2 regions of the Streptomyces sp. NPDC053069 genome follow, and region 1 is predicted to be linked to the other one. Evidence: riboswitches for the same ligand, from Rfam matches in the RefSeq annotation. Region 1 holds a riboswitch; the other holds the start of a gene.
The links. Region 1 has a riboswitch for cobalamin ahead of ACIGXP_RS24825 (prenyltransferase/squalene oxidase repeat-containing protein). Riboswitches for the same ligand answer to the same signal wherever they lie in the genome.
Positions count from the first base shown of each region.

Region 2: it holds a riboswitch for cobalamin, as region 1 does, so the genes downstream of both, ACIGXP_RS07845 (CbtB-domain containing protein) here and ACIGXP_RS24825 (prenyltransferase/squalene oxidase repeat-containing protein) in region 1, are expected to answer to the same signal.

Region 1 is NZ_JBITZN010000011.1:11,805-19,377, reverse strand. It holds gene ACIGXP_RS24825 (prenyltransferase/squalene oxidase repeat-containing protein) at 1-1,194, opposite strand, end outside; cobalamin riboswitch at 1,311-1,437, opposite strand; partial or broken gene ACIGXP_RS24820 (phosphotransferase) at 1,497-1,817, shown strand; gene ACIGXP_RS24815 (hypothetical protein) at 1,925-2,776, opposite strand; gene ACIGXP_RS24810 (XRE family transcriptional regulator) at 3,045-3,626, shown strand; partial or broken gene ACIGXP_RS24805 (nuclear transport factor 2 family protein) at 3,632-3,982, opposite strand; gene ACIGXP_RS24800 (MBL fold metallo-hydrolase) at 4,070-5,098, opposite strand; gene ACIGXP_RS24795 (aldehyde dehydrogenase) at 5,205-6,656, shown strand; gene ACIGXP_RS24790 (ferredoxin) at 6,659-6,892, shown strand; gene ACIGXP_RS24785 (TetR family transcriptional regulator) at 7,164-7,573, opposite strand, start outside.
Region 2 is NZ_JBITZN010000003.1:176,214-183,786, reverse strand. It holds gene ACIGXP_RS07855 (methyltransferase family protein) at 97-861, shown strand; cobalamin riboswitch at 891-1,012, shown strand; gene ACIGXP_RS07850 (hypothetical protein) at 1,074-1,475, shown strand; cobalamin riboswitch at 1,668-1,811, shown strand; gene ACIGXP_RS07845 (CbtB-domain containing protein) at 1,848-2,069, shown strand; gene ACIGXP_RS07840 (CbtA family protein) at 2,092-2,844, shown strand; gene ACIGXP_RS07835 (hypothetical protein) at 2,991-3,329, shown strand; gene ACIGXP_RS07830 (histidine phosphatase family protein) at 3,348-3,929, opposite strand; gene ACIGXP_RS07825 (class I SAM-dependent methyltransferase) at 4,162-4,767, opposite strand; gene ACIGXP_RS07820 (TauD/TfdA dioxygenase family protein) at 5,381-6,277, shown strand; gene ACIGXP_RS07815 (ABC transporter permease) at 6,274-7,167, shown strand; gene ACIGXP_RS07810 (ABC transporter ATP-binding protein) at 7,164-7,573, shown strand, end outside.

The sequences.
Region 1 (7,573 bases):
CTTCCGGCCGCTGATCAGGAAGCCGACGCCGATGCCCGCGACGAGGCAGACGCCGACGAACCACCAGACACCGAAGCTCGAACCGCTGTCGGACTTCGTCTTCTGCTTCTGCTCGGTCGCCATCTGCGGGGCGGGCCCCAGCTCGTTGAGGGACCGGACCAGGCTCGTGCCGGCGAAGTCACCCGGCTGTGCGCCGACCGCGTGCGCGGCGAGGATCAGCTGGGCGTACGCCGCCGGACCGCTCTGCGCCGCCCACTGGGAGGCGTTCTTCTCCAGCCAGGCGTACGACGCCTTCGCCTGCTCGCTGCGCCCGTCCGCGGCGAGCGCGACGACCGCGTCGGCCGTGTTGCCGAAGTCCGGCCGGTCCTTGGCGCCGGGCAGCACGGACTGCAGGTGGCCGGTCTTGGCGACGGCCGCCGCCAGATACGCGCCGGCGTTGTCCGCGACCTGCGCGGGGCCGGGGTGGCCGGCCCGGCTGCAGGCGGCGTGCGCGGGCGCCTTGCCGGCCTGCACGACGAACCCCTTGCCGAGCGCGCCGAGCACCCCGGCCGCCGTCGCGTCCGCGTTGGCGGCCGGCTTGCCCTTCTTGTCCTGCTGGAAGGCGAGGGCACCGCCGCCGTCCTGGTCGCAGGGCACGGACATGGCGGCCAGCAGGTCGTAGGGGGACTTGCCGCCGGTGCGCACCCGAGCGGGGTCCTGGCCGACCGCGGCGAACGCGCCGATGACGACGCTGGTGGAGTTGGTGTCGCTCGCGCCGCCCGGCGAGTACCCCCAGCCGCCGTCCTTGTTCTGTGCGTTCGTCAGCCAGACCAGGGCCTTGCGGACCTGCGCGTCGTGCCCCCCGACGGCCTGCAGCGCCTGGACGGCGGCGGCCGTGCTGTTGGTGTCCACCATGACCTTGCCGTCGCAGGCCTTGTCCGGGGTGGCGCGGAACGCGGCGAACGCGCCGTTGCCGCACTGCTGCCCGGCCAGCCAGTCGACGGCCGAGGCGGCCGGCCGGTAGCCGAGGGTCCGCTGGGCGACCAGCGTCAGCGACTGGCGCCACACACCGTCGTAGGTCGGGTCGGACGTGCCGTACAGCCCGGACGGGATCGCGACCTTGGGCGACGGGGACGGGCCGGCGGCCATGGCGGGTGCGGCGGCGGCCAGCACGCCTACGGCGGCGAGAGCCGCGGCACTGCGGCGGACGTTCATGGTCGGCGACTGCCTCTCCCTGCAGGGAGCCGGGCAGCGCGCGGGTGGCCCCGGGCGGCTCGGCTCCGTAAACCTCGACGGTGCCGTGCGCGGCGGGCGGCCGACGCACGCAAGCCGGTCAACGTGCCGTACGGGGCAGTCCGGCTCACCGCGAACAGCGGCTCACGGATGGGGGTCGGCGTCGGAATTGCACCGGCTTCCCCCCGTACGGGTGTGATGACGACCCCGCCACTTTACCGGCAGCCTTCAGCGCCCTGAGGAGTGGCTGTGGGCACAGGACAGCGGTGACCAGGGTCACGGCCATGACGGAGACGGGGAGACTGCTGGGGTCGGGCCGTTCGGCCGATGTGTACGAGGTCGACGACGCCTGGGTCCTGCGCCGGGACCGCGACGGCCGGGGGGACGCGGCAGCCGCGTGCGCCGTGATGGCATACGTACGTCGGCACGGCTGTCCCGCGCCCCGGGGGCGACCCACCGGCTCAGGCACCGATCTGACGCTGAAAAGCCTGTCCGGCCCGACGCTGCTGACCGCCCCCGGCGAGGGCCGGGTCGGCGCGGCGGAGGCCGGCACCCTGCTCGCCTCGCTGCTGCGGCGACTGCACGCCGTACCGGGCAGGGTCGCGGCGGCGCAGGGCGGCCAACCCGACGATGACGCCGAGGGAGCTGGAGCTCCTCGAAGAGGCCGAGCACGTCATACGAGCGGTGGGGCAACTGCCTTGAGGGGGGCGGGCTACGCCGCGTCGAAGGCCCGTTCGCACTCCAGGGCATCCGCGCCCTCGACGACCCAGTACTCCCGCGAGGCCCGTCGGCAGGCGCCGTCGGCGAACCGGATCGCCGCCGCCCGCTGCCGCGTAGGTGTCACTTCGGGCACCGCCCCGCACGCGAGCGCCAGCGTCGCCCCCACCAGATCCACTCCCGTCGCCCGTTCCACCAGCCACGGAATCAGATCACCCGGCAAGTGCGGAGCGACCGCGGTCACCCGCGGCCCTCGCCCGGTCAGCCGCAGGCTCACATGCGCGACGGTGTGGGTGAGACCCAGCGCCCGTACCGCCCGTTGCACGCTCTGCCGGAGAAACGGGTTGTGCAGCAGGGCGTCATGAGCATGGACGGAATGCCCCAGCGACGTCGTACGGGTCAGCGCGGTGATGCGGACCTCGTCGTCCAGGACGACGGTCTCGGCGGACACCAGCGGCCCCTCCGTGTCCTCCGGTCCCGTGGGCACCACCCGGTTGCGGAGCAACAGCGCCCGTAAGGCCGGCGGATCGGCGCAGACGGCGGCCGTCTCGTACGGCAGGCCCGGCAGGCCGAGCCGTCCGGCGATCCGCGCGGCCACGGCCAGGTGTGCCCTGCTCCAGGTCAGCACGCCGGCGACCGGATGCCGGGCGGCGTACCGCGCCACCGTCTCGGCGGTCTCCGCCTCCCGTGCCGGGTCGGCCTGGAGATGGCCGGACAGGAAGGGCCGCGCCCAGCCGGGCACCGAGCTGTCGGCCAGCACCACCGGGCGTACGGCGGCGATCCGTGCCAGCGGGTATCCGCCGTGTGCGGCCCGGCCGGCCCCGAGCAGAAGGACGGGCTGCGGCATCGGCGCACCACCTTCGCAGGAGGAGCGGGACAGAGAAACACCCCGGATGCCGCTCCCCCATAGACGGCACCCGGGGCGGGTCTAGGGCACCCGGGCGGGTCGCATCTTGCTCTCTGTGTCGTGATCCTCACCCGTCGCACCCTCAACTGTCAACGATTACTGCCATCTTCAGCAGGAAGCGTTGTCGCGTCTGGTCGGCGAACGAGTGACCGGGTAGCCTCGCCGTCAGCCCAGCCACCGAACGGACGACACGCCAGGGGGGACCTCGGTGAGTGACGCCTACGCCTCGCTGGCCGCTGTCCTGGACCGGCTCGGCGAGCTGACCGGCAGGCCCGGCCGGCTGCCGGAAGTCCTCGATGTGGCCGACCTGTCCCATCGCACGGGCATCCCCGTGAACGTCGTCGTCGAACTGCTCGCCGGCGGGCGGGCGACGGAGACCTCTCTGGCCGGGCGGGTGCGCCAGCGGCTGGACTTCATCCGCGAGACCCGGCGCCGGCCCGACGGCAAGCGGTACTCGCTGGACGAGCTGGCGAGGATCGCCGGAACCAGCCGGCAGTGGCTGAGCGAATGGCGCAAGAGCGGGATGCCGGGACTGCAGCACACCGACCGGCTGCGCCGCTTCTTCGGCCTGCCCGCCGGCTTCTTCACCGCCGACGAACCGGAGGCGCTGCAGGAGGCGTTGCGCCCGGTGCTGCAGTGTCTGGAGGCCGAGGCGGACCCGCTGGTGCGGTTGCGTGAGAGCGGTCTCGTCCGGCTCGCCGCCCGCGCCCCGCAGATGAACGCACGGCAGCTCGCCACGCTCGCCGACCTCGCCGAGATGATCATTACGGCGGAGCGCGGACACGGCTGAGCCCAACCGGCCCGCATCGGTCGCCCGGCGGGGACCATGCCGCCCGCGTATCCGTCGACCCGGTACGTCGAGAAGTACGACACGGCCCTGGCCGTGGTCCAGTCGGTCACCGTGACCAGGACGTTGGCCATCAGGCGGCGCGAGAGCCGGTCGGCGGGGCGGGAGCCGAAGTACGACCGCAGCGCCTGCCGGCCCTCGATCCGGCGCCCGTCCCCCGGCGGGGGCCACTCCCAGCTGCCGTCCTCGGTGAACAGCTCGGCCACGGAAGCCGGTTCACCGAGGTCGAGCCGGTGGGCGAAGTCGATGATCAGGCGCTCGCAGGCGTGCTGGGCGACGAGACTGCGCAAAGGGTCCATGCGCCCGTCCAATAGGGACGCCCCGGGCGAGGCGACCGGATTGCACCGCGAGGTACGCCCGAGGTGCGTCAGGGGTTCGTCACCGGATCACACCGCGAGGTAGGCCACCGGCTCGCTCCCCGTCACCGGCTCCGCGCGGCCCTGCTTCACCAGGCGGCGCAGATGGGACTCGGCCTCGGAGACCGCGATGTTCCGGGAGCCGTAGGGGATCTGGGCCCACGGGCGGTTCCACTCCATGCGCTCGGCGAGCTGCCAGGGGGTGAGCGGCTCGGCGAGCAGGGCGAGCAAGCCGGCCAGGCGCTCCTCGTGGTGGTCGAGCAGCTCGCGTACCCGGCCGGCCGCGTCGGTGAAGGCGTGCTGGTGTGCGGGCAGCACCTCGGCGGGGGCGAGCCGGCCGATCCGCTCCAGGGAGTCGAGATAGTCGCCGAGGGGATCGGTCACGGTCGTGTCGTCGGGATCCTCGTACAGACCGATGTGCGGGGTGATCCGCGGGAGCAGGTGATCACCGCTGAACAGGCGGCCGTTTCCGGTGAGCCGGGCGGGGTGCTCCTCCTCCAGGTGCAGACAGACGTGGCCGGGGGTGTGGCCCGGGGTCCAGATCGCGCGCAGCCTGCGGCCGGGCAGGTCGAGGAGTTCGCCGGGGACGATCTCCCGGTCCGGCAGGGCGGGGGAGAGGCCGGGCAGGGTCCGGGGGACGCCGGGGGCGCGCAGCGGTGCGAGGTGCTCCTCCGGAGCGCCGGCCGCCGCGAGTTTGGCGCTCATGTACGTGAACCAGCGCTCGGGCGGGGCCTGCCGGGTGCGCCGTACGACCGCGGTGTCGGCGGCGTGCATCGCCACCCATGCGCCGGAGGCCTCGCGCACCCGGCCGGACAGGCCATGGTGGTCGGGGTGGTGATGGGTGATCACCACCCCGTGGACCTCGCCGGCCGTGGTGCCGCAGGCGCGCAGGCCCTCCGCCAGCGTGTCCCAGGAGCCCGGGTCGTCCCACCCGGTGTCGACCAGCACCGGGCCGCGGTCGGTGTCCACCACGTACACCAGCGTGTGGCCGAGGGGATTGTCCGGGATGGGAACCGCCACGGACCGTACGCCCCCGCCGTGCTCGAACGTCTGCACCATCAGCCCTCCACCCCTCCGGCCCACGGCCATTGCCCATGGTAACTAGAACTGATATCAGTTCTGAAACAGCGTCAGAAACGTGCGGTGCGGCGGGAGGCGGCAGGCCATGACCGAGCTCGTGGAACACGGACAGCTGTTCATCGGCGGGGAGTTGACCGATCCGCTGGGCGAGGACGTCATCGAGGTGATCTCGCCGCACACCGAGGAGGTCATCGGCCGGGTGCCGCACGCCTGCCGGCAGGACGTGGACCGGGCCGTGGCCGTGGCGCGCCGCGCCTTCGACGAGGGGCCGTGGCCGCGGGCGACGCTCGGGGAGCGGATCGAGGTCGTCACCCGGATCAAGGACGCCATCGCCGCCCGGCACGAGGAGATCGCCCGGGTGATCTCCGCGCAGAACGGCTCCCCGTACTCCTGGAGCGTCCTCGCCCAGGCGCTCGGCGCGATGATGGTGTGGGACGCGGCGATCAGGGTCGCGCGGGACTACACCTACGAGGAGCGCAGGGACGGCGTGCTCGGCCCGATCCTCGTCCGCCGGGAACCGGTCGGTGTCGTCGCCGCCGTGGTCCCCTGGAACGTCCCGCAGTTCGTCGCCGCGGCCAAGCTCGCTCCCGCGCTGCTGGCCGGCTGCACGGTCGTACTCAAGCCGTCCCCCGAGTCCCCGCTGGACGCCTACCTCCTCGGTGAGATCGCCCGCGAGGCCGGTCTGCCCGAGGGCGTCCTCTCCATCCTTCCCGCCGAGCGGGAGGTCGGCGAGTACCTGGTCGGGCACCCCGGCATCGACAAGGTCTCCTTCACCGGCTCGGTCGCGGCCGGCAAGCGGGTGATGGAGGTCGCCGCCCGCAACCTCACCCGGGTCACGCTGGAACTGGGCGGAAAGTCGGCGGCGGTCGTCCTGCCGGACGCGGACGTCGAGGCGGCGGTGGCGGGGATCGTCCCGGCGGCCTGGATGAACAACGGGCAGGCCTGCGTGGCCCAGACCCGCATCCTCCTGCCGCGCGCCCGCTACGACGAGTTCGCCGACGCCTTCGCAGCGGCCGCGAGCGCGCTCAGGGTCGGCGACCCGCTGGACCCGGCGACCCAGGTCGGCCCCCTGGTGGCGCAGCGGCAGCAGCGCCGCAACCTCGACTACATCCGCATCGGCCAGGAGGAGGGCGCCAAGATCCTCACCGGGGGCGGCCGGCCGGCGGGCCTGGAGCGGGGCTGGTACGTCGAACCGACCCTCTTCGGCGACGTCGACAACACCATGCGCATCGCCCGCGAGGAGATCTTCGGACCGGTCATCTGCCTGCTGCCGTACGACGACGAACCCGAGGCCGTGAAGATCGCGAACGACTCGGACTACGGTCTGTCCGGCAGCGTGTGGACGGCCGACGCCGAGCACGGCATCGAGGTGGCGAGGCAGGTCCGCACCGGCACCTACTCGGTCAACACCTTCAGCCTGGACATGCTGGGCCCGTTCGGCGGCTACAAGAACTCCGGACTGGGCCGGGAGTTCGGCCCCGAGGGCTTCGGCGCGTACCTCGAACACAAGATGATCCACCTGCCGGCGGGGGCGTGAGCATGGGTGACCGCTGGCACGTCGAGGTCGACCGGTCGCTGTGCATCGGCTCGGCCCAGTGCCTCCACCACGCCCCGCACGCCTTCCGCCTCGACCCGGCCCGCCAGTCCCACCCGGTGGACCCGGACCCCGACGCCGCGGAGCCGATCCTGGAGGCGGCGGAGAGCTGCCCGGTGGAGGCGATCCTGATCACCTTGCTGGAGAGCGGGGAGCCGGTGTTCCCGCCGGAGGACTAGGCCGTCTCCTTCGGACCATGGTCGGCGCTGTTCACGGCGCACGTCGCTTGCCGCTGCTCCTATGATCCGCGCATGAAGTGGCGAGGGGCGGCTGTGTTCAACGCGGTGGGAATATGCGTCATGAGCTGGGGACTGGCAGGGTTGCTGGAGACGGGTTTGTCACGTTCGGCACGGTGACCCCCTTGGCCACACGTCGGTACAGCGTCGCCGCGCAGCGCACAGCACGCAACATCGCCAGGCAGCAGCGTGGACACTGAGCCGGCGGCGGTGATCACGGATGGGCGCCGGGTTCCGTCAGGTCGATCAGGCGGCACACCGTCTCGATGTCGATCTTCACCTGGGCGATGGAGGCGCGGCCCGAGAGCCAGGTGATCAGGGCCGAGTGCCAGGTGTGCTCGATGACCCGGACCGCCGAGAGCTGCTCGGGCGTGGGGTCGTCCAGGCCCATCGCGTCCAGGATGATCAGGGTGGTCTGGCGGGAGACCTGGTCGACCTCCGGCGAGACACTGCGGTCGGCGAAGGTCAGCGCGCGGACCATCGCGTCGGCCAGGTGCGGCTCGCGCTGGAGCGCGCGGAAGGCGCGCATCAGGGTCTCCGCCACCCGCTCGGCGGCCGTGTCACCCGTCGGCGGCTTCTTGCGCAGCGTGCCGTGCATGTGCTCCAGCTGGTCCTGCATGGTGG
Region 2 (7,573 bases), on a different contig from region 1:
GACGGAGAACGGTGGGGAGCGGTGGGGATAGGCGGGGCCTCTCCATCGACCCGTGGGTGGTGGTGATCGGCTGGGTACGCGGAGCAGTCTTGAGGCATGGGTTCTCTTCACTCGGCACTCGTCCTGACCGTCGACGTCTGCGTCCTGATCTTCGTCGCGGCCTGGGTCGTGGGCGCTGTCCACTTCGGCGTGCGGAGCCGGTTGGGACTGCGCGGCTGGCTGCGGGGACTGCGCCGCACGCTGCCGCGCCGGCTGCTGCCGGCGGCGGGCGTCTCCGCGTTCTTCATCCTGGTCGGGCGCTTCGAAGGGTTCTGGCGCCATCTGCAGTACTGGCGGCCCGAGCCGGCCCTCCTGGGTGTCCTGCTCGCCGTCGCCTCGACCGCCCTGCTGCTGTGGTCCCGCTGGGTGCTGGGGACGATGTGGGCCAGTGTGCCGACGGTCCGGGAGTACCACGAGCTGCGCACGGACGGGCCGTACCGGCTGGTCCGCCACCCCATCTACACCGGCCTGCTCGGCTTGGTCACCGGTTCCGTGCCGGCCTGCGGCTTCGGTGTCCGGGTGGCGTTCCTGGTGGCCGCGATACCCGGGCTGCTGCGCCGGGTCCGGGTCGAGGACCGCCTGATGGCCCGGCGGTTCGGCGCCGCCTACGACGCCTACCGCGCCGAAGTCCCGGCCCTGATCCCCCACATACGCCGCACGGCCCACCGGGTCGGCCGGCGCGCCGCGGGCAGCGTGCAGCGCCAGGGCCCGCGACGCCGGGATGATCCGAACGACACCCCCCGGCCCGGTCGTCGCTCCGGCCGCCGTCGGAGGGCGGGAGCGGTGACGGTACACGCGGCGCTCCCACCGGTGATGGCATGATGACCTGCGACATAGGGCGACGGCGGTCCGAGGAAGCCGGTGTGAATCCGGCGCGGTCCCGCCACTGTGACCGGTGAGCGAGTTCCGGCAGGCCTCCGCTCCGCCCGGGGCGGGCAGGCCGGGCGGGCGACGACCCGGGAGCCAGAGACTCACGCGGTCGCCTCCTCGACGCACACCGGGGCGGATCTCCCCGGGAGGGGAGTGACATGGGCGTGCCCGAGAGGCCGGCGGAAGAGGCGTCCGGCGGAGCGGGGACGGGGAGCGCTGCGGCGCCGTGCCGGGTCGTCGTGTGCCGGGACTGCTGCTGCGGCAGCCCCAAGGTGACGGGGGTTGATCACCAGGCGCAGACCGCACGGCTGCGGGCGGAGGTGCCGGTGCGCATCTCCGACTGCCTCGACGTGTGCGACCAGGCCAACGTCATCGTCGTACAGCCGTCCACCGCGGGCCGGGCCGCCGGTGCGCGGCCGGTCTGGCTCGGACTTGTCAACGACCCGGATGCGACCGAGGACATCGTGACGTGGGTACGGGCGGGTGGCCCGGGCGTCGCTCCCCAGCCGGACATCCTCGACCTGTACGCCTTCACGCCGCCACGGCGCCGTGCGGATCCCCGTTGACCCAGGGGTCCGGTACGGCACCGAGCCGGCGCAGGTCGCCACCGTCCGGTGCGCGCCACCGACACGGCCGTGCGCAACTGCCCCCGGGCGCCGTTGATGTGGGCCCTGCCTGCGCTGCCGCCCCACCGGCCTCGTCCTGTCCCGCCTGCTGGGAGAGGAAGATCACGGCGGGGGCAGGCGGTCTTGGCCGAGCGCGCGGCACGCGGTACGGTCTGTCCGATATCGACGACGGCGAGACGGAAGCCGGTGGGAATCCGGCACGGTCGCGCCACTGTGTGCGAGACGCCCCCGCGGCGTCCCGTGAGTCAGACCCGTGGCCGTCGTCCTGTGCACCACCGAGATGGGACGCGAACTCCCAGAGGAGGTTCTGCCATGGCGCAGACCGTCGCCCAGCCGACAGCCACCACCCCCGTCGTACCCGCCAAGCTGCCACTGAAGGCGATTGCCCCCTGGGCGGTCTTCTTCGGCATCCTCATGCTGATCCTGCTCTACTTCGTCGGCGCCGAGCAGGGCGCCACCTCGGTGCTCAACGGCACGGACGTCCACGAGTGGGTGCACGACGCCCGACACCTGCTCGGTTTCCCCTGCCACTGAGGCGAGGGGACACCGCCCGCCCATGAATTCCGCAACCGTACGGAACCTCCTCGTACGGGGCATGCTCGCCGGCCTCGCGGCCGGCATGCTCGCCCTCGTCGTGGCGTACGTCCTCGGTGAGCCGAGCGTCGACAAGGCGATCAGCTTCGAGGAGGCCCACTCCCACGAGCACGAGATGGAAGTCGTCTCCCGCTCCCTGCAGTCCACCGCCGGCCTCGCCACCGGTGTCCTCGTGTACGGGGTCGCCTTCGGCGGGATCGCCGCGCTCGCCTTCTGCTTCGCCCTGGGCCGCGTGGGCCGCTTCAGCCCGCGCGCCACCGCGCTGCTGCTGTCGGGCTGCGCCCTCCTCGCCGTGTACGTCGTGCCGTTCCTGAAGTACCCGGCCAACCCGCCGTCGGTCGGCGAGCCCGACACCATCGGCAGGCGGACCACCCTGTACTTCCTGATGATGCTGCTCAGCGTCCTGCTGGCGGTCGCCGCCACCCTGCTGGGCAAGCGCCTGGCTCCCCGTCTGGGCACCTGGTGGGCGACGGTCGTCGCGGTGGCCGCGTTCGCCGTCGTGATCGGTCTGGCCTACCAGTTCCTGCCTGTCGTCAACGAGGTCCCCAAGGGCTTCCCGGCCACCCTGCTGTGGCGGTTCCGGCTCTCGGCACTGGGCATCCAGGCCGCTCTGTGGGGCGGATTCGGCCTCCTCTTCGGCGAGTTGGCCGAGCGGCTGCTGAGCCCCAAGCCGACGACGGCCGAGAGCGGGCGAGCGGTTCCGGCCGCGCACTGACCCCTTCCGGACAACAGAGGGCCCTTCGGAATCATCCGGGGGCCCTCTGGCGTTCTCCGGACACCGGCGCACGGGTTCACCGGCAGGGCGAGGGAATCCGGCGGCGGACCGGAGGCGGATGCCCGGGCGAGGAGCGGAGGAACCGAGTGGCCAGAGCCCCACAGCCCCGCCGGATCACCGTCGGTGGCCGCGACGCGGTCGCCCTCACCCCGAGGGAATACGAGCAACTGGTCGCCAGCCGACGGCAGATCGGCGGCCAGAGCGCCCGGGTGCGGGTGCTCGCCCAGCAGGCCAAGCGCACCGAACAGCTGCTGCACGACCTGGAGATGCTGATCGCGGCCTCGGGGGACGGCTGCCGGGGACGGTCCCATCCGGCGCCGACGACATGCCCCGACCGCGAAGCCATGGAGCCGGGCGACGACGGCACCTGCCTGCGCTGCGCGATAGCGGCGCTGCTGCGCCGTCACCGGGCTTCGGCAGACTGAACCACCGGCCGGCGGCGCCTAATCGGCGTCCGGCGCGGCAAGCGGACGCCCCAGCCGCAGATTCCAGCGCCCGGCCCGGCCGCTGAGTTCGGTCACGGTCAGCGGCGGCACATCGAGGCGCCAGAAAACCGTGACAGGCAACCCCAGCGCGCCGCCGACGGCCGCCCGTACCACCTCCGGCTCGACGACGGCGACCGTACGGCCCGCCACGGCCTGCACGTCGGCCAGCCACCGTGCGACCCTTCCGCACAGGTCCTGCACGGACTCACCACCATGCGGGGCGCAGCCGGGGTCGGTGAGCCAATGGCCCACCGCCTCCGGCTCGGCGGCCCCCACCTCCTCAAGGGTGCGGCCCCGCCAGCGGCCCACGTCGAGCCCCGCCAGTTCCGGCACCGGCACGCCGTCGAGGCCCAGCGCCGTGGCCGTCTCCCGGCAGCGCGCGCCCGGAGAGACGGCCACACGCTCCGCGGCGGGCAGCGACCCGGCCGCCGCCCGGGCCCGTACCGCGCCGACGGCGTCGAGCGAGCCGCCGTCGTCGAACCGCGCCTGCCGCAACGACGCGCTGGTGGCGGGGGAGACGAGAAGAACTCGGCTGGTCACGCGGATGCTCCTGCTGCCTTCGTCCTGGGACGCGGGCCCCGGCCGGTACGGCCCGCGCGGCCGCGAACATAACATCCACCGCATGCCTTCCGTGCGCCCCGACCGCCCACTTCCGGCCCGACCGGCCACACCCGGCCGGACACCGCGGTGCCCCACACACAGGGCTGTCTGTTCGACGCGGTGGTACGGCATCCGGCGGTTCTGCGAAGCGAACGCCCGGACCGGAGGGCGGTCATCCGGGAGCCGGCTTGCGGGCCAGTTCGTAGGCGTAGCCGACCGTTTCGCAGAGGTGGCCGTCGGCTGCGCAGGAGCCGAGTTCGGCGGTGAGGTCGGCGTCGAACGTGCCGGCGTGCTCCGCGAGCACCGCGGGCGGCAGGAACGATGTCGACCGGATGTACCCGGCGAGCTCACGGATCGTCCAGCGGTGCTCGACGGAGAACTCGTGCCGTCCGGCGGGTTCGAACCCGGCACGTGACAGGACATCGTGGTCGGGATCCTGCTTCCGTGCCTGCTCCCAGCCGGCGGGCACGCGGCCGGCCGCGCCGAGGGTGTTCTGCCATCTGCGCAGCATGCTGGAGAGCGCCCGCTGCCAGTCCCGGGGCCCCGTCCACGGACCGGTCGACCAGCACAGCGCGAGACAGCCGCCGGGTTTCAGCCAGCCGTGGGCGCGCTGCGCGACCAGGTCGCGGGGGAGCCGGTGGAACGCATTGCCGATGACGATCAGCTCGAAGCTTCCCGGTTCGGCGTGGAGATCCTCGGCGCCGACGGTGATCGTCCGGATGTGGGCCGCGCCGGAAACGTCCGCCTTGGCGCGGACCAGAGCTGGCCGGTGCCGCATGCCAGGTCGAGCAGGCGTCCGTGCCCCGACGGTGCCGCCCGGCGCGCGAGGTCGGCGATCATCTGATCGGGGCAGGGGAGGCGGAACCGGTCGTAGTACTCGGCGGTGCCTCGGTAGAGGCCGGGCTCGAACCTGATCTCACTGGCCATGCGCTCACCATGGCACACGGCCGCCCGGCTCCGGACATACGACGGTTGTCCCTGTCCGCGATGCAAGACCCGTCCGGGAAGTCCTTGACCAGTGCCACGGACCTCTGCTGAACTCCGGTCCCATGAACCCGCGCGTGGACCTCACTCGGCGGCGCCACATCGATCTGGCGCACGTCTCCAGCGCGTTCTGTTGTCGCTGAGCCGGCACGTCGTCACACGGTCTCCTTGAGGACCGTTGTGCCCGCCTCCTGATCGTCCCCTTCTCCGGCTCTTCTCCACGACCGGATGAGCGGTCGCCCTGACCTGCATCAGGTGCTTTCGACGCCGTCGTTCCGCTCCTCCCGCATCGCGACCCGACGGCCACCCGAACCGCGGTGTCCCGGCCGCGCCGGTCGACCGTGCACTCCAACTCCTCATCTTCCAGCACCCCGTGCTGCGCCCGCCTCCCCGACAAGGACCTCCGCATGCCTGTGTCCATCCGCAAGCTGACCGGCCGTATCGGCGCGGTCGTCGAGGGCGTCGACCTGACGGCCCCGAGCGACCCGTCGACGGTCACGGCGCTCCGTGAAGCCCTCAACGAACACAAGGCCATCGTGTTCGACCAGGTGAACCTCGACAACGCCGGTCAGGAGCGCGTCGCCGCGTGGTTCGGCGAACTCACCACCGCTCACCCGAACATACCGGCGGCCGATGGCACGACGAACGTGCTCGCCGTCGACAGCGAGACGTCCAAGGCCGACGCGTGGCACACGGACGTCACCTTCGTGGTCAACCCGCCGCAGGTCACCACCCTCCGGTCCCTCGCGATCCCGCCGTACGGCGGCGAGACGCTCATCGCCAACGCCGCCGCGGCCTACCGCGACCTGCCCGAACCGCTCCGCGCTCTCGCGGACTCGCTGCGCGTCGTGCACACCAACCAGCACGACTACGCCCGTCCTCCGGCCACGACGGCGCTGCGCCAGGAGTACGACCGGGTCTTCGTCTCGGCGCCCTACGAGGCGGAGCACCCGGTCGTGCGGGTGCATCCGCTGACCGGCGAACGCGGCCTGTTCATCGGCGGTTTCGCCCAGCGGATCGTCGGCCTGCCGAGCAGCGACTCGGCCGATCTGCTGCGCATCCTGCAGTCCTATGTGACACGTCCGGAGAACATCCTGCGCTGGACCTGGTCCCCCGGCCAGCTGCTGATCTTCGACAACCGGATCACCCAGCACTACGGGGTGGACAACTACGACGACCACCCGCGGCGCCTCAACCGGGTGACGGTGGCGGGCGACGTGCCGGTCGGGGTCGACGGCCGCCGCAGCCGGCAACTCGTCGGCGACGCCTCGCACTACACCGGCGTCCTGGAGGCGGTCGCATGACCGAGATCCGCCTCACGGCGCCGGCCGTCCCCCAGACCGCCGACGCCGAGTCGCCGAGCACGCGGGAACGCGAGGTCTTCCTGCCCCGCGACACCCGCCGCCGGACACCGCTCAGCTCACTCCGCGAGCGCCTCCGCTGGCCGCTCGGGATCTACACGACCCCGGTCGTGATCCTGGTCGCCTGGGAGGTTCTCGCCCGAGCCGGCGTACTGGCGAAGACATACGCTCCGGCGCCGACCTCCATCGTGAAATCCGCCGCCGACCTGTGGCAGCAGGGCGTGCTCGGCCCGGACGTGGCCATCTCGCTGCAACGGGCCGGCATCGGACTCCTGATCGGTTTGACGGTGGGCATCGTCACCGGAGTGCTCGGCGGGCTGCTGCGCAGCGGCGAGTACCTGTTCAACGGCCTGGTGCAGGTCCTCAACACCATCCCGCTGCTGGCGGTGCTGCCACTGATGATCGTGTGGTTCGGCATCGACGAGCTCACCAAGGTGCTGCTGATCTCGTTCGGCGCAGGCGTCCCGATGTATCTCAATCTGTTCGCCGCGATCAGGGGCGTCGACCAGCGCCTGATCGAGATGGCGCGCACGACGGGCGCGGGCACATGGCGCATCGTGACGCGAGTGCTGGTGCCCGGGGCCCTGCCGGGGTTCCTGGTCGGACTCCGGTTCTCCCTCGCATACAGCGTGCTGGGCCTCGTCGCCGCCGAGACGGTCAACGCCGACAAGGGACTCGGCTTCCTCATCACGCAAGGGCAGACCTACCTGCAGACCAACCAGGTCTTCGTGGGGCTGGTGATCTACTCGCTCCTCGGTCTGCTCGCCGACCAGTTCGTCCGGGTACTCGAGCGGGTGCTGCTGCGGTGGCGCCCGGGTTATGAGGCGTCATGAGCAGCTCAGTGGTGACGGAGTCCCGTCGGCAGACCGGAGTCGTCGTCGAGCAGGTCGTCCGTCGGTTCGGTGACCGGGTGGTGCTCGACCATCTGGACCTCACCATCGCCGAGGAGGAACTGGTGATCCTGCTGGGCCCCTCCGGCTGCGGCAAGAGCACCCTCCTGAGACTGCTCGCCGGCCTCGACCGGCCCGACGGCGGGCAGGTGGAGGTCCCGGCGGAGCGAGCGATCGTCTTCCAGGCCGACCGGCTGCTGCCCTGGCAGCGGGTGCTGCGCAACATCACACTCGGCCTGTACGGGCCCGACGCGGAGCAGCGAGCCCGCGACGTGCTCGCCGAGGTCGGACTCGCGGGACGCGAGAGGGCGTGGCCCAAGGAGCTCTCCGGCGGCGAGGCCCAGCGGGT